Regions from separate parts of the Klebsiella sp. WOUb02 genome, predicted to be linked through region 1. Evidence: riboswitches for the same ligand, from Rfam matches in the RefSeq annotation. Region 1 holds a riboswitch; each other region holds the start of a gene.
What was found. Region 1 has a riboswitch for thiamine pyrophosphate ahead of thiM (hydroxyethylthiazole kinase). Riboswitches for the same ligand answer to the same signal wherever they lie in the genome.
Positions count from the first base shown of each region.

Region 2: another riboswitch for thiamine pyrophosphate. It lies ahead of thiB (thiamine ABC transporter substrate binding subunit); the one in region 1 lies ahead of thiM (hydroxyethylthiazole kinase).
Region 3: another riboswitch for thiamine pyrophosphate. It lies ahead of ABOC21_RS12335 (TenA family protein); the one in region 1 lies ahead of thiM (hydroxyethylthiazole kinase).

Region 1 covers NZ_CP170110.1:230,204-236,425, forward strand. The annotation lists gene ABOC21_RS07765 (hypothetical protein) at 1-83, shown strand, start outside; gene ABOC21_RS07770 (molybdate ABC transporter substrate-binding protein) at 25-459, shown strand; gene ABOC21_RS07775 (aspartate/glutamate racemase family protein) at 504-1,178, shown strand; gene otnK (3-oxo-tetronate kinase) at 1,172-2,440, shown strand; gene ABOC21_RS07785 (hydroxypyruvate isomerase family protein) at 2,451-3,236, shown strand; TPP riboswitch at 3,453-3,549, shown strand; gene thiM (hydroxyethylthiazole kinase) at 3,584-4,360, shown strand; gene thiD (bifunctional hydroxymethylpyrimidine kinase/phosphomethylpyrimidine kinase) at 4,357-5,157, shown strand; gene ABOC21_RS07800 (GntR family transcriptional regulator) at 5,199-5,945, shown strand; partial or broken gene ABOC21_RS07805 (PfkB family carbohydrate kinase) at 5,919-6,222, opposite strand, start outside.
Region 2 covers NZ_CP170110.1:2,830,330-2,836,551, reverse strand. The annotation lists gene ABOC21_RS20660 (DedA family protein) at 1-396, shown strand, start outside; gene thiQ (thiamine ABC transporter ATP-binding protein ThiQ) at 383-1,084, opposite strand; gene thiP (thiamine/thiamine pyrophosphate ABC transporter permease ThiP) at 1,068-2,678, opposite strand; gene thiB (thiamine ABC transporter substrate binding subunit) at 2,654-3,637, opposite strand; TPP riboswitch at 3,670-3,816, opposite strand; gene sgrR (HTH-type transcriptional regulator SgrR) at 3,878-5,533, opposite strand; gene sgrT (glucose uptake inhibitor SgrT) at 5,621-5,773, shown strand; partial or broken gene ABOC21_RS20630 (sugar efflux transporter) at 5,959-6,222, shown strand, end outside.
Region 3 covers NZ_CP170110.1:1,133,126-1,139,347, forward strand. The annotation lists gene ABOC21_RS12315 (RNA polymerase sigma factor) at 1-458, opposite strand, end outside; gene ABOC21_RS12320 (hypothetical protein) at 464-889, opposite strand; partial or broken gene ABOC21_RS12325 (GGDEF domain-containing protein) at 1,054-1,401, opposite strand; gene ABOC21_RS12330 (hypothetical protein) at 1,368-1,553, opposite strand; TPP riboswitch at 1,865-1,966, shown strand; gene ABOC21_RS12335 (TenA family protein) at 2,032-2,727, shown strand; gene ABOC21_RS12340 (ABC transporter ATP-binding protein) at 2,724-3,452, shown strand; gene ABOC21_RS12345 (ABC transporter permease) at 3,449-4,189, shown strand; gene ABOC21_RS12350 (ABC transporter substrate-binding protein) at 4,217-5,152, shown strand; gene ABOC21_RS12355 (diaminobutyrate--2-oxoglutarate transaminase) at 5,459-6,222, shown strand, end outside.

The DNA of each region.
Region 1 (6,222 bases):
CCGCTGGTCACCGCCTGCTTTGGCGTGGCGGTATTGCGCGGGCATGCGAAACCGGATATTTCGACCAAACGGGCGTTTCTTAACGCGTTAACCGCTGCACGCTCCGTTGCTTATTCGCTGGGCGGGGCGAGCGGAATCTATCTGCAGGAAGTCCTGAAGGACAACGGCATCTTTCATGACGTGGAAGCGAAAGCCACGACAATTGCCCAGGGCTTCACCGCAGAGCAATTAGTGAACGGTAATGCGGATCTGGCTATTCAGCAGATGAGTGAACTGATGGTGGTTGAGGGGGTGGATATTGTCGGCCCCTTCCCTGATGAGGTGCAGCAGCTCACTCCGTTTAGCGTCGCCATAGTAAACGGCTGCGAAAATCGGCGAATAGCCGGGGAGTTTATCGACTATCTCCTTAGCAGCCGATGCCGGGAAACGTATCTGCAAAATGGTCTGCAGTACCGCTAAAAAATGCGGCGACCTGTGAAGGGTAAAACACCAGGGTGATGCTTATGTCAGAAATAATTGTCTTACTGCATGCAACGTCAGTTGCGATGCAGCCCGTTCATCAGAGTTTTAAAACCTTATGGCCTGAGGCTGAGCTGGTTAATCTTCTTGATGATGGCTTGTCAGTAGATCGCGCTCGCGAAGGCGATCTTTCTCCGGCGATGATTGAACGTTTTGTCCGCCTGGGCCGTTATGGCTACGATATGCGGCCTGCCGGTATTCTGGTGACCTGTTCTGCTTTCGGCCCGGCGATCGACCAGCTCTCCGCCGAACTTGATATTCCAGTGCTTAAACCTAATGAAGCGATGTTCCGGGCGGCGATCGCCCAGGGCAACCGCATCGGCATGCTGGCGACTTTTGCGCCGGCGGTGGCGACGATGAGCGATGAATTTGCTGAGTTTTCGGCCGCTAACGGAAGTGGCGCGACTCTGAAGACGGTGCTTGTCGATGATGCAATCGCGCTGCTGCGCCAGGGCGATACGCAAGCGCATAATCGGCTGGTGGCGGCGCGCGCCCATGAGCTGAGCGATTGCGATGTGATTATGCTGGCGCATTTTTCTACCTCTCGCGCCGCCAGCGCCGTCAAGGCGTCTGTTTCTATCCCGGTCTTTAGCGCGCCGGATGCCGCCGTCGAACGGATGAGAACTCTGGTGACGGCAAGGGAGAGAGCGACATGCTGATTGGCGTTATTGCGGATGATTTTACCGGCGCCAGCGATATTGGCGTGACGCTGGCGAAAGGTATCGCCGGCGAAGGCGGGTTGCGTACTACGCTCTATCTGGGAACGCCAGACACAGCGGCGGCAGAAGAGGTGGAAGCGGGGGTTATCGCGTTGAAAAGCCGCTCGATTTCTGCCCATGAGGCCGTGAAGGCATCGCTGGCCGCCTGCCGCTGGCTACTGGCCCAGGGCTGTCAGCAGATTGTTTTTAAATACTGCTCGACGTTTGACTCTACTGCCGAAGGTAATATCGGCCCGGTGGCGCAGGCGCTGGCCGAGCTGCTTGAGGCGGGTGCCGTTCCGGTCTGCCCGTCGTTCCCGTCGATGGGCCGGACGATGTACCAGGGGCACCTGTTTGTCCGCGATCGTTTACTCAACGAGTCAGGTATGGAGCACCATCCTCTGACGCCGATGACCGATGCCGATATCCGGCGGGTGCTGCAAGCGCAGACGACCTGCGCAATAGGTCATATCGCGTGGCAGACGGTGTCCAGCGGAAGCGTGGCGCTGCGTGAAGCGCTGAATCTGTGCGCTTCGCGTCATGAAAAGCTGGTCGTTATTGATGCCTTGAGCGACGAGGATCTTATTACGATTGGTAAGGCCTGCGCCGGGCAGCGTCTGCTGACCGGTGGTTCCGGTATCGCCATTGGCCTGGCGCATCATTTTATTGTCAAGGGCGAAGCGAAAGGGAGTACCGCAAGCGTGCCGCATATCGACGGGCCGGAGGCCATTCTGGTGGGCAGCTGCTCGACGACCACGCTCGGACAAATCGCCGAACATGCAAAACGACATCCGGTCATGATGGTGGCCGTAGATGACGCGATGGCCGGAAGCGTAAGCTCGCACGACCTGGTGAGATTTGTGATGGATAACCGGGGTAAATCGCCGCTCGTTTTCACTTCCGGTGATAAGGCGGAGGTTGCCCGGGCTCAGGCGGCATACGGGCGAGAAGAGGTCTCGGCAACGCTCGAAACGCTGTTTGGCGAAACGGCTCGCGAACTGGTCAGCTGCGGTATTCGCCGCCTGGTTGTCGGCGGCGGCGAGACATCCGGAGCGGTGGTTAGCGCCCTGAATCTGGACTCGTTAATGATTGGTCGCGAAATCGATACCGGCGTCCCGGTGCTGGTCGCGCCCGGTGAACGCCCGATCGCGCTGGCGTTGAAATCCGGAAACTTTGGCAGCGCGGATTTTTTTGCCAGGGCTATTAATACGCTGCGTGGCTGAGGAGGGCGGGATGAGTAGCAATTTACGCTTTAGCGCAAATTTGAAATGGCTGTTCACCGAGTTACCGTTTACAGAACGTTTTCATGCCGCGGCAAAATCCGGGTTTACGGCGGTCGAATATGCCTCGCCTTACGAATTTCCGGCCGCGCGACTGAAAGCGTTGCTGGATGAGCATGGCCTTAAACAGATCCTCTTTAATACGCCGGCCGGCGAGCCCGGCACGGTAAAAGCCTCCGGGCAGGCTTGCCATCCGGATAGCATCGCTGCATTTCGCAATGATTTTGACCGGGCGCTGGATTATGCGGCAGGGCTCGAATGCGCCATGATCCATCTGCAGGCGGGGATCCGCCAGGCTGGAGTGGCGCAGGAGCGAGCCCGCGACACGTTTGTTGAAAACCTGCGCTGGGCGGCGGAACAGGCGTTGCGGCGTCATCTCGACATTGTGCTGGAGTCTATCAATCCGCATGATATTGCCGGTTTTTTTCTGCAACGGCAGTCCCAGGCGCTGGACGTGATACAGCAGGCGGGGGTGTCCAATGTCGGGCTGCTATTTGATATCTATCACTGCCAGCGCGGTGAGGGGGACGTTACGACGAAGATGCGTGAATTTATGCCGTGGATTAAGCATGTTCAGGTGGCGGAGTCGCCTTCCCGCAATGAGCCTGGCGAGGGGGAACTCAACTGGCCTTTCCTGTTTAATGAACTTCGTACCTTACAGTACGCCGGCTGGATTGGCTGTGAGTATCGCCCTAAAGCGGGTACCGAAGCGGGATTGAGTCTGGTTATCCCGGTTTAGCTAAAACCGCTGCATCGCGATGAGACAGAAACGTCTGGCGGGCGGGGTCAGTCCAGCGGTGAGCCTTTTCGTCTAAGAAGGGGAGATTTAGCCGGCTCACACCCGCTGTCACTCGCCCGCCGGGGGCGCTTTTACCGTTTACAAGACTTCCCGCTGGCATTACTATCCTGAGCAGGGATTAATGAAGAGCATTAATCGCAATCTTTTGATTTTAGAGTAAATGACTCGGGGTGCCCTTCTTTGTGAAGGCTGAGAAAAACCCGTACCACCTGATCTGGATAATGCCAGCGTAGGGAAGTCAGAGACCACAAGGTCGTTGCTTCTTCATCGCCTGGCTGGAGCAAACGATGCAAGCTGAGCCACTGAACCCCGCGCATATTGCGCATCTGCGACACCTTTTTCGCCGCCACTCCCCCCTAATTCACTGCATGACCAACGACGTGGTGCAGACGTTCACCGCCAACGTCCTGCTGGCGATTGGCGCTTCCCCCGCGATGGTGATTGACCCGCAGGAGGCCAGCCAGTTTGCCGCCGTTGCCGATGCGCTGCTGATTAACGTCGGCACCTTAACCGTCGACCGCGCCGACGCCATGCGGGCGGCTGTCCGTAGCGCGCAGCAGGCCGGCAAGCCGTGGGCGCTGGACCCGGTTGCGGTCGGCGCGCTCACCCTGCGCAGCGAATTCTGTCGCGACCTGTTAACCCTGCAGCCGGCGGCCATTCGCGGCAATGCCTCGGAGATTATGGCCCTCGCGGGAATGAGCGGCGGCGGGCGCGGGGTCGATACCACCGATACCGCGGCGGCGGCGCTGCCGGCCGCTCAGGCGCTGGCGCGTCAGCTGAACACGGTGGTGGCGGTGACCGGCGAGGTGGATTACGTCACCGACGGCCAGCGCACGCGCGCCGTCAGCGGCGGGGATCGCCTGATGACCCGCGTTGTTGGCACCGGCTGCGCCCTCTCTGCGGTCGTTGCCGCCAGTACGGCGCTGCCCGGCGACCGGCTGGAAAACGTTGCGGCGGCCTGCGGCCTGATGAAGCTGGCGGGCGGGCTGGCGGCCCGTCAGGGCGGCCCGGGTAGCTTTACCCCGGCGTTCCTCGATGCGCTGTACGAGGAGGAGCAGCAATGAAGCGAATTAACGCCTTAACGATTGCCGGCACCGACCCCAGCGGCGGCGCGGGGATTCAGGCCGATCTGAAAACCTTCTCCGCCCTCGGCGCCTACGGCTGCTCGGTGATCACCGCGCTGGTGGCGCAGAATACCCGCGGCGTACAGTCGGTGTACCGCATCGAGCCTGATTTTGTTGCCGCCCAGCTGGACTCGGTGTTTAGCGACGTGCGCATCGATACCACCAAAATTGGCATGCTGGCGGAAACGGATATTGTCGAAGCCGTGGCCGAGCGGCTGGCGCGCTACCGGATCGCCAACGTGGTGCTGGATACGGTGATGCTGGCGAAAAGCGGCGACCCGCTGCTCTCTCCCGATGCGATCGCGACGCTGCGTACCCGGCTGCTGCCGCAGGTTTCGCTGATAACGCCCAACCTGCCGGAGGCCGCGGCGCTGCTGGATGCGCCCCACGCGCAGAATGAAAAAGAGATGCTTGAGCAGGGCCGGGCGCTGCTGGCGCTGGGCTGCGGTGCGGTGCTGCTGAAGGGCGGTCATCTGGACGATGCCGAAAGTCCGGACTGGCTCTTTAGCGCCAAAGGCGAGCAGCGCTTCACCGCTCCGCGAATCAGGACCAAAAATACCCACGGCACCGGCTGTACGCTCTCCGCCGCGCTGGCCGCGCTGCGTCCGCGCTACGCCGACTGGGGACAAACGGTCGCCGAGGCTAAAGGCTGGCTCTCCGCGGCGCTGGCGCAGGCGGATTCGCTGGAAGTGGGGCAGGGGATTGGCCCGGTGCACCATTTCCACGCCTGGTGGTAAGCCTGATATACTGACGCCAGATTTCAGTCAGGAAAAGACAAATGGAACAGGCGCATACCCGGTTGATTAACCAGCTCGTTGAACGCATGGCCGCGACGGATAACGCGCCGCTGTATATCAGGTTTGCCGACACCATCAAAGATGCCGTGCGCAGCGGCTGGCTGGAGAACGGCAATATCCTGCCCGGCGAGCGCGATCTGAGCCAGCTCACCGGCGTATCGCGTATCACCGTGCGCAAGGCGCTGCGGACGCTGGAAGATGAGGGCGTGGTCACCCGCGCCCAGGGCTACGGCACCCGGGTCAACAATATTTTCGAGTATTCGCTGAAAGAGGCGCGCGGCTTTACCCAGCAGGTTGTGCTGCGGGGCAAAAAGCCCGACACCCTGTGGGTCAACAAGCGGATCGTCAAATGCCCGGAGGAGGTCGCGCAGCAGCTGGCGATTGCCGCGGGCAGCGACGTATTTATGCTTAAGCGCATCCGCTACGTGGATGAAGCGGCGGTATCGCTTGAGGAGTCGTGGGTTCCCGCGCATCTTATCCACGACGTCGATGCGATCAGCGTCTCGCTGTACGACTACTTCCGCAGCCGGCAGATCCTTCCCCAGCGCACCCGCTCCCGGGTTAGCGCCCGGATGCCGGACGCCGAGTTTCAGTCGCATATTCAGATGGATAGCGCGATTCCGGTGCTGGTGATTAAGCAGGTTGCCCTCGATCAGCACCAGCACCCTATCGAATACAGCATTAGCTACTGCCGCAGCGATCTATACGTCTTTGTGTGCGAGGAGTAGGGTTTCGCGATCCGGGGCGCAATCGCCGCCCCGATGGCTCACCACCCACGCCGCCACGGCATTCCCCAGGGTCACCGCTTCTTCCAGGCTCCAGCCGGCGGCTAAGCCGGCGAGGGTGCCTCCGGCGTGGCTGTCTCCGGCGCCGATGGTATCGACCACCGTCGCCGGGAAGGCTCGGGCCTGGCCGCTCGCCTGCGGGCTGAAAAACCACGCGCCGTCTTTATCCAGGCGGACGATCAGCGGGGCGCCGTACTTGTTCAGCCACCCGGCGCCGAAC
Region 2 (6,222 bases), 1.7 Mb from region 1:
CCGCTGGTGCCGATGGTTGCCGGGATGCTCGACCTGCCGGTGGCGAAGTTTATTCTGCCGAATATTATTGGCTGCCTGCTGTGGCCGCCGCTCTACTTTTTGCCGGGCATTCTTGCCGGCGCGGCCATTGATATTCCCGCCGATGAGAACAGCGCCGGCTTTAAGTGGCTGCTGCTGAGCGCCGCTCTGCTGGCATGGCTGGCCGGCTGGCTATGCTGGCGCCTGTGGCGCAGCGCAAAAATGCGCGATCGGCTGACCCGACTGCTGCCGCGCGCGCGCCTGCTGTGGCTGACCCCGCTGGCGCTGGCGCTGGCGGGCGCGGCGTTAACGGTGGTGATCCGCCACCCGCTGATGCCGGTCTATCTCAATATCCTGCGCCACGTTATCGCGCGCTGATCCCTAACAGATGGGAGGCGCTGCTGTTGCCGCTTAAGAGCGCCTCGGTGGCGCCATCCCAGGCGATACGCCCGTCGGCCACCACCAGCGACCGAGGGGCGATACGGGCGGCATCCTCCACGCTATGCGACACCATCAGCAGCGTTAAATTGCGGCGCTGGCAAACCTCCGCGACCAAAACCAGCATCTCCTGACGCAGCGCCGGATCGAGCGCGGAAAACGGCTCATCCAGCAGCAGTACCGGCTGCTCACGCACCAGACAGCGCGCCAGCGCCGCCCGCTGCCGTTGACCGCCGGATAGCTCGCCGGGAAGCCTCTCCAGCAGGGAATCGATGCCCATCTGTTCGGCAATCGCCTGCAGACTGGCGTTTTGCCCGGCGCTCAGCTTAAGCCCTGGGTTCATGCCGAGGCCGATGTTCTGGCGGATGGTGAGATGGTTAAAGAGGTTATTTTCCTGAAACAGCATCGATACCGGGCGCTGGGCCGGCGGAGTCGCGGTATGCGGCTGACCGTCGATGACGATGCTGCCGCTCGCCGGCGGCAAAAAGCCGGCGATCAGGTTCAGCAGGGTGCTTTTCCCCGCCCCGCTGGGGCCGAGCACCGCAAGGCGTTCGCCGCGCTGTACGGCGAGGGTGAAGCGCATTGGCAGGTGCTGATACAGCCAGGTTACATCATTCAGTTTTAACATCACGCCCCGGTAGCTTCTCAATTACGGTAAAGAGGACAAAGCACAGCGCCAGCAGCAGCAGGGCGGTAACGGCACCGTCCTGGCTACGATAGGCGCCAATCTGCTGATACAGATAGAACGGCAGGGTGCGGAAATCGTCGTTGCCGAACAGCGCCACCACGCCGAAATCACCGATCGAAAGCACGCAGGCAAAGGCCAGCGCCTGGGCCAGCGGGCGCTTTAGGGCGCGCAGTTCAACCACCCGCAGGCGGGTAAAGCCGCTCATCCCCAGCGATTGGCAGAGCATGCCGTAGCGCACGGCGACGTCGCGCATCGGGTTTTCCAGCACCTTCAGCGCATAGGGGATCGCCATCAGCGCGTTGGTGAAGATAACGATGCTGTCGGCGGTGTCGGGCAGGCCAACGCTATTATTGAGCAGCAAAAAGAAGCCGGTCGCGAGCACGATCCCCGGCATGGCGAGGATCAGCATCCCGCTGAGCTCCAGCGCCTGGCCGGCCAGCGGGCGGCGGCGGATGCGCAGCTCGCGGCTGCTCCACAGCAGCATCATCGTCAGAACAACGCTGAGCGCGCCGGCGGCCAGCGCGATGCGCAGGGAGGTTGACAGGGCCTGCCATAGCGCAGGCTGGGCCAGCACCCGCGGCAGATTGCTATTCAGGCCGTCGATGACGACTGCCAGCAGCGGCGGCAGCAGCAGCAGCAGCGCGATCGCGATCAGCACGCAGTCGGTGAGGCGGCTGTGCAGGCGATCGTCGGGGTCGCGCCAGCCGCGAACGTGGGTCACGCCGATCGCCACGGCCTTGCTCAGGCGCTGGCTGAGCAGCACCAGCCCGAGGCAGCAGCCCATCTGGATCAGCGCCAGCATCGCCGCGCGGGCCGGATCGTAATCAAAGCTCAGCGCCTGGTAGATCGCCAGTTCGATAGTGGTGGCCCGCGGGCCGCCGCCAAGGGAGAGGACGGTAGCAAAGCTGGCGAAACAGAGCATAAAGATCAGCGCCGCCACCGGCGGAATTTGCCGCCGCAGCCACGGCCACTCTACGAAGCGGAAAAAGTGCAAGCCGCGCATGCCAAGCTGGGCCGCCATCTGCCGCTGTTCGCCGGGTATATTCTCCAGCGCCTGCAGCAGCAGGCGGGTCGCCATCGGCATATTGAAGAAGACGTGCGCCAGCAGAATTCCCTGCAGCCCGTAAGGGGAGAAATCCCACCGCCATCCCAGCGCGCTAAATGCCGCCGCCAGCCAGCCCTGACGGCCGTAAACGCTGAGGATGCCGAATACCGCCACCAGCACCGGCAGGATGAGCGTCATCGCGCACAGGCGCAGCAGCAGCGTGCGGCCGGGAAAGCGGCGCCGGTAAAGGGCGCGGGCGAGAAAAATAGCCGGCGCCACCGAGAGCAGCGCCGAAAGAGACGCCTGCCAGAAGGAGAAGCGGACGACGTGCCAGAGATAGCTGTCGCGAACGATCGCCTGCCAGGCCGCCTCCGGCGCGCTGCTCCAGAGCGCCAGAAAGGCGGCCAGCGCCACCGCGACCAGCACGAAGGCGGCGGCCAGGCCCGGCAGCAGCCAGCCGATAGCTAGCGGCTGACGGCGCGTTGCCATGCGTTAATCCAGTTCTGCCGTTCGCCAGCGACCTGCTGCGGAGTGAACTCCAGCGTGGTCTGCGGTTTGACCAGCGTGTCAAAGTCGGCGGGGAGCGTCGCCTGGGTAACCGGATACATCCAGTTGCCGGTCGGGATAGCGTTCTGGAAGCCGGGAGAGACCATAAACTTAAGGAATTTTTCCGCCAGCTCCGGCTGCCTGCTGGCCGCGGTGCGGGCCGCCACTTCGACCTGCAGGTAGTGGCCTTCGCTGAAGCCGGCCGCCGCGTAGTTATCCTTTTTCTCTGCGATAATGTGATAAGCCGGCGAGGTGGTATAGCTCAGCACCAGATCGCTTTCCCCCTTCAGGAACAGGCCGTAGGCCTCGCTCCAGCCTTTGGTCACGGTGACGGTTTTCGCCGCCAGCTTCTCCCAGGCCTGCGGGGATTTGTCGCCGTACACTTTCTGCATCCACAGCAGCAGGCCGAGGCCCGGCGTGCTGGTGCGCGGATCTTCGTAGATCACCCGCCATTTCTGGTCGCTCTCAACCAGCTCTTTCAGGCTTTTGGGCGGGTTCTTGAGCTTGTTTTTATCGTAGACGAAGGCGAAATAGCCGTAATCAAAGGGGACGAAGGTATCGTTGTTCCAGCCGCCGGGGACGGTGAGCGCGTCGGTTGGCACGTTGCTTTTGGCGAACAGCTTGCTTTGCGCCGCCGCTTCCAGCAGGTTGTTGTCCAGTCCGAGCACCACGTCGGCTTTGCTGTTTTTGCCTTCCATGCGCAGACGATTCAGCAGCGAGACGCCATCTTCCAGCGCCACGAACTTCAGCTCGCAGCCGCAGTCGGCTTCAAACGCCTTTTTGACGGCCGGGCCCGGGCCCCAGTCCGCGGAAAAGGAGTCGTAGGTATAAACGGTGAGAACGGGCTTAGCCAACGCGGGAGCGGCGACCAGCACCAGCAGCGGGAGTAATTTTTTCAACACTTTGCACCTCACAAAAAAGGGGTGGCAAAGGATTTTGAGTGAGCCTCAAATCCCTTCGCCGGCGTTATCCGGATCAGGTTCGACGGGTATTTTCTCAGCCCATACGCTTCACCCTGCAGGCAGCCTTGATGCAGCCTGAATGATATCGCGTACGTTTATTAGCACCCCGTTGAGAACGGCGACCAGTGTAATGATTTTGTTAGCGGACCGAAAGGGCTTAAGCGTCCGCCGGGGAGGGCGCTAGGGTTCCGGCGGCGCAAACCACGCCGATTTAAAATCAAACCAGCCGAGGGTATTCATTCTCACGCCGCGCATGCTGCGCTGCCCCTGGATCATCAGCCAGTGGTGGATCAGCGGTACGATCGTTTGATTGGCCAGCAGCTGCTGGCTCCAGGTGGCCGGGTTTAGCTCGCCCGCATGCCAGCGGCCGGCATCCTCCTGCCAGTCAATCGGGATGCAGTGGCGAATGAGCGGGACTTCATACAGCCAGGCGAACAGGGAGAAGTCTATCGGCAGGGTAAAGTTGGCGCTGTTTAGCCAGATGTCGCTGACCACCTCGCCGCGATGCCACTCCGCGTACTCCAGCTCCCGAATCTCCAGCCTGACCTGATGCTCGGCCAGCAGCGTCGCCATAATGGCGCCGATCGCGCGGTGCTCAATATGGTCCTGGTAATAGGTCAGCGTCACCGACTCCAGGCCCGCGGGTTTCTCGCAGGCCTGGCTGCGCGCGTGGTGCCAGCGCGGCAGCAGGCCGTAGGCCGGGAACCAGTTGCCCTGGTAGTGTTCGCCCGCGTGGTAGAGCAGGTTCGCCGGCTGGAACAGATAGCTCAGCCACTGGCGCACGGCGGCATTGGCGCCAAGCGGGCTGCGGGAATCAAACAGCAGGTAGTAGCAGCCTTCTTCCAGACGACTTTCGACGGCTTTCTCGCTCTGCGTGGTGCCCTGCAGGGTTAAGCCGCCGTTCGACTCTTCGCCAATCTCCGGCAGCACCCAGACGTTGACCTCATCAATTAACGCCCGATAGCCGAAGTAGTCGTCGAAGGCATGGATCTTTAGCTGGCTTTGGTTATTGCGCGCCACCGCATAGGGCCCGGTGCCGATCGGCATCGCGGAGAAGTTCTCCATCGACTGCCATTCGCGCGGCAGTATCACCGCGGAAACCTGGCCCAGCAGCCACGGCAGCCAGCGGTCCGGCTGTGTCAGATGGATATCCAGCGTCCAGGCGGTAGGCGAGATGATGCGCTCAATATGGGAGTAGAGCGGCAGGGCGCTGCTGCGCTGCAAAGAGGAGATCACATCCTCCATTTCCAGCTCGCGGCCGTGGTGAAAGTGGATGCCGGGACGCAAAAAGAAGCGCCAGTGGGTGGGTGAGAGCTGCTGCCAGTGGTGGGCAATATCGGCTTCCAGTTCCCCATTTTCCTCATTTACCCGCGTCAGGGCGCTGAAGATTTGCCGGGCGATATGGTTTTCCGAACGGCGCAGGGCGCTGCCGGGGAGCAGATTTTTCATCGGCCGGTAGTAGAGCACGCGCAGAATATGCCGCCCCTGGCGAAAGCTCCGTCCGAGATGGGAGACCAGCATCTGGCGCACGGCGGCCTTATCGCCGACCAGCTGCACCAGCTGATCGATGCGATCCTGCTCCAGCAGATCTTCCGCCCGCTGCTGCTGCAGCGCCAGGCCGGTGTAGAGGAAGGCCAGCTTCGAGCGCTTACCGCGTCCCGCTTCCGCCTCCCAGGTGAGCCAGCCGCGCTCCTCCATCATGTTCAGCAGGGTTCTCATATGCCGGCGCGAGCAGCTAAGCATCTCCGCCAGCTCGTTGAGCGTCGTCTCCTGCGACCTGCCTTCGCAGCATTGCCATAAGCGGATGAACTGTTGTTGCAGACGGGCGGAAGACATAAAAGGGGAACTCCTGATAAAAACTCAGCAATTTATTAATCCCTATATTAGGCCAATAATAGATTCCGATGAAGCGAGGAGATGAATATGATGAGGTCAACCGCTAAGCAGTTCTACCAACGCTACTTTTCTGCGACGCAGGATGCGTCATGGCTAGCCCGCCTGATGGCAGGACGACAGCAGGAAATACTCGGCGAGCTGATGCAGTGGGGAGTTACGTCACCGACCTCTGATCGTTAACTTGCAGACATCATGTGTGACTGAGTATTGGTGCGTACCTGTCGTCTTTCACGTTCCCGGCGTTACCGCGGCCCGCTAGCTATGGTCGCCGGCCTGTAACATGAAATAGATAGCGTATAAAATCACCCGCCAGCAGATGACTTCTGCTGGCTTTTTTCGTTTTCTTCGCGCGCTAAGGACATGACATGCTGTGGTTAATGACGATGGGACGGCGGCTGAACGGCGTCTACGCGGCTTTTATGCTGGTCGCTTTTATGATGGGGATTGCCGGCGCGCTGCAGGCCCCGACGCTCAGCCTGTTTCTCAGCCGCGAAGTCGGTGCGCAGCCCTTCTGGGTCGGGCTGTTCTATACCGTTAACGCCATTGCCGGGATCGCGGTCAGCCTGGCGCTGGCGAAGCGCTCCGATAGCCAGGGCGACCGCCGGCGGCTGATTATGTTCTGCTGTCTG
Region 3 (6,222 bases), 900 kb from region 1:
TCGGCGGCCAGCTCTTTATAGCTGTAGCCCAGCAGCTCGGTCTTTTCAAAGACCTCCCGCTGGGCGGCGGGCAGTTCCGATAGCGCCTGGTTCAGCTCCTCCCACAGCAGCTCTTTCAGGTACTCGTCCTCCGGCGTTTGCGGCACGCCGAACAGGGTCTCCGCCAGCTCATCTTCCGGGAACTCGCCCTCTTCATCCCCGGCGAGGTAGTCCGCCAGCGGCAGCTCGCGCTTTTTGCGCGCCCGGTCGGTCATTTCGTTGCGCGCGGCGCGGAACAGCCAGGCGGCGACGTTCTCCACCGGCTGTTCGACCTTCATTAATTGCCAGCTCACTTCCTGTAGGATATCGTCAGCCTCGTCGCGTACCGAGATGCGGCCGCGAATAAAGGCCTTCAGCCGGGAGCGGCAGGCGTTGAGCGCCGAAACAAGCAGCGATTCCCCCGCCGTTGCGCCTTTCATTTCGCTCACTCGGTCGGCGTCGTTTTAGACGCATCGTCTGCCGGCCGGGCGGGTTCGTTACGGCGATCGTGCCAGCCGCAGTGCTCGCGATGGCCGCGGCGGCCAAAGCGCTGCATAAACTCTTCGCGCTGCTCGGGATTCATCTGCATCCAGCGTTCATGCATGCGGCGACGCTCGCGCCCCATACCGAACATGCCCGGCCGGAAGCCGAGGCCGCCGAAGAGGATCCGCGATAGCGCCAGCAGACCTAAAGCCTGCCAAAAGCCGATGCTTTTAACCCCAAGAATGGCCGGCAGCAGCGCGTTCCACAGCGACATCACCACCAGGCCAAGTATCGCGACGATCGCCATGCCAACGATCAGCGGTTTGCCCATCCGATGGTGGCCAAAGCCGTAGTGACGGCGGTTTTCATGCATATCAAAATCTTTCATCTTGTTGCTACCTCATGACTGTCGTGAATAGTGACTGCTGATGAGGTAGACGAATGAGCCGGAGAAATATTGCTAAGAATTTTAAAAAACGGCGTAACTATATTTACGCGGTGAATTTTTACCGCGGCGCCGCTCGCTCAGCCAGGGCGGCATTGCGCCGCGCCTCAATATTTACCCACCAGGTGCAGCTTCACCTGATTTCGCCCCTCTTTCTTCGCCGCATACAGCGCCTTGTCGACGCGGTTGAACAGCTGGTCGATCTCTTCGTCATCCTGACGCGCGGCGACGCCAATGCTGACGGTAACCGGGCCGGGGCGATCCGGCAGCTGATAGCCGCTGACCGCGAGACGAATGGTCTCCGCCATTTGCAGCGCCATCTCAATAGAGCGTTCGGGAAGAAATAGCAGAAACTCCTCGCCGCCCCAGCGATATATTTTGTCCTGATGCGTCACCGTCGACTCAAGGATCCGCGAAATTGTCAGTAAATCTGCAGGCTCACTTCCGGGCAGGTGGAGAACGTCCCTTTGCGCATCTCATCCAGCGACATATCGCCGCTGAGGGTTCTGGAGGCCCGATTACCGTAGAGAATGCGCTCTTTAAAAGGGTGAACCACCCAGATGGGGGTGGCTAACAGGTCGAACATCGTGAATTCTTTTAATAGCATGCAGCTCTCCACCCGCCATACATCGTCAATCACTCATCCAGCCGCCTGTGCATTCATCGCCTGCTGGCGCAAAATCAAAGAAAATTAGTTAGAGAGTTCAAAGGGATGACGTAGAAGTGGCTATTATAGTCTTCTTTTAAATCGCAGACGGTGTCCAAGCCGGCAAAAATCAGCGATAAAATTTCCCGCACCTGCCCGCCCTTCACTCTTTAGCCAACCTGCTAGTGACGTTGTCACCTAAACCCCGCCCGCTCCCCGGCGCAATGAGCCGAAGCCGGGATTGTAATCAAAAAGTGAATGCCGTATAACATGGCCTTACCGAGGGGTGTCCCGTGAGGGCTGAGATGGCGTAAGCCGAACCCTTTGAACCTGATCTGGGTCATGCCAGCGAAGGGACGGGTCGGCAATTTTGCCAGTTTTCCGCCATTGCCTGTTCATACTTCTGCACGCCCGGATCTCCCCTTAATCAGGAGGTCCTGTGATTCTTCCCGCATTTACTCAAGGCATCTACGGTCGTCTGCGCCAGCAGGCGGGACGCGACTGGCAGCACTACGTCGCCCATCCTTTTTTACATCAGCTGGCTGACGCCACCCTGCCCGAACGCGCATTCCGCCGCTACCTGACGCAGGACTATCTGTTTTTGATCCACTTCGCCCGCAGCTATGCCCTGCTGGTCAGCAAGCTGCGCACGCTGCCGGAGATGCGCGCCGCGGCGGCCTCGATGAACGCCATCCTCAGCGAGCTGCCGCTGCACGTCAGCTACTGCGACGGCTGGGGGCTGGATGAAGCGACCATGGCCGCCGAGCCGGAGGCGTCTGAGACGGTCAACTACACGCGCTACGTACTGGATATCGGCCACTCCGGCGACGCCCTGGATCTGCTGGCCGCGCTGATGCCCTGCGTGGCCGGTTACGCAGAAATTGGGCTCGGGCTGCTGCACAATCCGCAGACCCGCCTGAACGATAACCCCTACGCCTCGTGGATCCGCAACTATGGCGACGAAGGCTACCTCAACGGCGTCAACGCGGCGATTGCCCTGCTGGAAACCCTCTGGCAGCAGCGCGGCGGCGAGTCGAGATTCGCTGAGCTGAGCACCATCTTCACCACCGCCACGCGCCTGGAGGCCAACTTCTGGCAGATGGGGCTGAATGCGGTAACGGAGGCGTCGGCGTGACGCCCCCGGCCATCCACGTCCGGGAGCTGGGTTTGCGCTTCGGCTCGCGGGTCATTTTTGCGGATTTATCGTTCGATATCCCCGGCGGGCAGTGGGTCTCCCTGCTGGGGGCCAGCGGCGCGGGAAAAACCAGCCTGCTGCGCATCATCGCCGGCCTCGCGGCGCCGACGTCCGGCCAGGTGTACGCCAGCGACGGACTGCCCGTGGCGAAACGGCTGGCGTGGATGGGCCAGAAGGACCTGCTCTACCCGTGGCTGAGCGTGCGCGATAACGTCGCCCTTGGCGCGCGCCTGCGCGGGGAGCGCGTTGACCGTTCGCGCGTGACAACCCTGCTGCGTCAGGTCGGGCTGGAGCAGTGCGCCGACGATCGCCCGGCGGCGCTCTCCGGCGGCATGCGCCAGCGCGCGGCGCTGGCCCGCACGCTGTATGAAGACCGCCCCGTGGTCTTAATGGATGAGCCCTTTTCCGCCCTCGACACCATCACCCGCACGCGCATTCAAACCCTGGCGGCGGAGCTGCTGGCCGACCGTACCGTGGTGCTGATTACCCACGATCCGATGGAAGCCTGTCGGCTGAGCCACCGCCTGCTGGTGCTCGCTCCGTCCGCGGGCGGGATCGACGATTCGCACCATTTATCTGGCCTGCCGCCGCGGGCGGCGAACGATCCCGCGCTGCTTGCCAGCCAGGCGGAGCTGCTGCAGCAGCTGATGAGGGCCGACGGATGAGGGGCAAACTCTTGCGCGGCGCGGTGGTGTTTAGCGGCCTGCTGCTGGTCTGGTGGCTGGTGACCTGCAGCGGGATCCCCGCCTTTCTGCTGCCTTCGCCATCGGCGGTCGCCGGCGCCCTGTGGCTCAACCGCGCGTATCTCGGCTGGCATACCCTGGTGACGCTAAGCGAAATTATCAGCGGACTGCTGCTCGGAGTCCTGCTCGGCGTGGCGCTGGCGCTGTGCATGATTATCTCGCCGCGGCTGCAGCGCTGGCTGATGCCGCTGGTGCTGACCAGCCAGGCCATCCCGGTGTTCGCTCTCGCCCCTCTGCTGGTGCTGTGGTTTGGCTTCGGAATGAGCGCCAAGGTGATGATGGCGGTGCTGGTGATCTTCTTCCCCGTCACCTCCGCGTTCTTTGACGGCCTGCGGCGGGTCAATCACGACTATCTCGATCTGGCCCGCACGATGGGCGCCTCCTTTGGCGCTCAGCTGCGCCACGTGCGGCTGATGGCCGCGCTGCCGGCGCTGGGGTCCGGCCTGCGGATGGCCGCCGCCGTCGCGCCGATTGGCGCCATCATCGGCGAATGGGTGGGCTCAGCCGAAGGGCTCGGCTACGTCATGCTCAACGCCAACGCCCGGCTGCAGACCGACATCTGCTTTGCGGCCCTGTTTATTTTAGTGCTGCTGACCGTCCTGCTGTGGCTGGCGGTCGACGCTTTCTTGCACCGGCTGATCGACTGGACGCCGGAATAATGACCCGTACGGATAATAAGGAATACCATGAATAAACGCATTTTTGCCGGGATGGCCCTCAGCGCGGCTATCAGCGCGCACGCGGCGGCGAACGAGAAGCTAACCCTGGTGCTGGACTGGTATATCAACCCGGATCACGCACCGATTATGGTGGCGGAGCAGATTGGCGCCTTTAAAGAACAGGGCCTTGACGTCAAAATCATTCCGCCATCCGACCCGGCGCTGCCGCCGCGGCTGGTGGCCGCTCGCCAGGCCGACCTCGCCATCACCTACCAGCCGCAGGTGCATTTTTTCGCCGATGAGGGGCTGCCGCTGGTGCGCGTCGGGACGCTGATTAACTCGCCGCTCAATACTATTATTGCGCTGGATAAGCGCATCAAAACCCCCGCCGACCTGAAGGGGAAAAAGGTGGGCTACTCGGTGAGCGGCATCGAACAGGCGACGCTGGCAACTATGGCGCAGTCGGCGCATATCGACCCGCAAAGCATCAAGCTGATTAACGTTAACTTCCAGCTCACCAGCGCCCTGCTTGCCGGCCAGGTCGACGCGGTTATCGGCGGCTACCGCAATATTGAGGCGCTGGAGCTAAAGCTGCAGGGCAAAGAGCCGCAGGTGATGAACGTGGAGGATTACGGCGTGCCGGCCTACGACGAGCTGGTGATTGTCGCCAACCGCGATGAAGCGCAGGCGGCGAAGATCAAAAAATTCCTCGTTGCCCTGCAAAAAGGCGTGGCCTGGCTTCGCGCCCACCCGCAGGAGACCTGGCAGGCCTTCGCCGCCGCTCATCCGGAGCTTAACACCGAGCTCAACAAGCAGGCGTGGCTGCAAACGATGCCGCTGTTCGCCACCGACCCGGCGGCGCTGGATAAGGCGCGCTACGAAGCCTACGAACAGTTTTTGTTTAACAACAAGTTGGTTAAAAAAATCACACCTTTATCGCAGTACGCTATCGAACTGCATTGAGTAACCTTACTGCCGGCGGAACTATTTTCGCCGGCAGCGTCAGCGAAGCGGTAATAAAAAGGGGCCTAATCGCACACTAATAATTACACTTTTTGTGCTTTTGTGACTGTTAAAATAACAGATATAAATCAAATGATTACCATTGAATTTAACAATGTAAAAATAACGTAAAAATAGCGCAATAAATAAAACGTTGAATGCGGATTTAAAAAGCCATATATTGTGCGCGCTTTATGAATGGCGATTCATTTTCTAAAACCAATTATTCAACCAGTGTTCAACCGCAACGCTGGTTGTGGGAGTGATATGATGACGGATAAAGTCCGTATTGATACTTTAAGTGCAGATTTATTGGACGCAAACAACGAAACCTTTTTGGCCCGTCAGGCCGAATTCGAATCGAACGTCAGAAGTTACCCGCGCAAGCTGCCGCTCGCGATTACCAAAGCGGAAGGCGTATGGCTGACCGATGCGGATAACAAGCAGTACCTCGACTGCCTTGCCGGTGCGGGAACCCTGGCGCTTGGTCATAACCATCCTGACGTGCTGCAGAGCATCCAAAGTGTCATTACCAGCGGCTTGCCGTTACATACCCTCGATCTGACGACTCCGTTAAAAGATCGCTTCTCCGAATACCTGCTCTCTTTATTACCGGGCGAAGGTAAAGAATACTGCCTGCAGTTCACCGGCCCGTCCGGCGCCGACGCCGTTGAAGCGGCGCTGAAGCTGGCGAAAAAATACACCGGCCGTTCTTCGGTGATCAGCTTCTCCGGCGGCTACCACGGGATGACCCATGGCGCGCTGTCGGTGACCGGCAACCTGTCGCCGAAAGAAGCGGTTAACGGCATGATGCCGGAAGTCCAGTTTATGCCGTACCCGCATCAGTACCGCTGCCCGCTGGGCATTGGTGGTGAAGCCGGCGTGAAGGCGCTGACCTACTACTTCGAAAACCTGATCAACGACGTTGAAAGCGGCGTGCGTAAGCCTGCGGCGGTGATCCTTGAAGCCGTTCAGGGCGAAGGCGGCGTGAACCCGGCACCGGTCGAGTGGCTGCAGCGCATCCGTAAAGT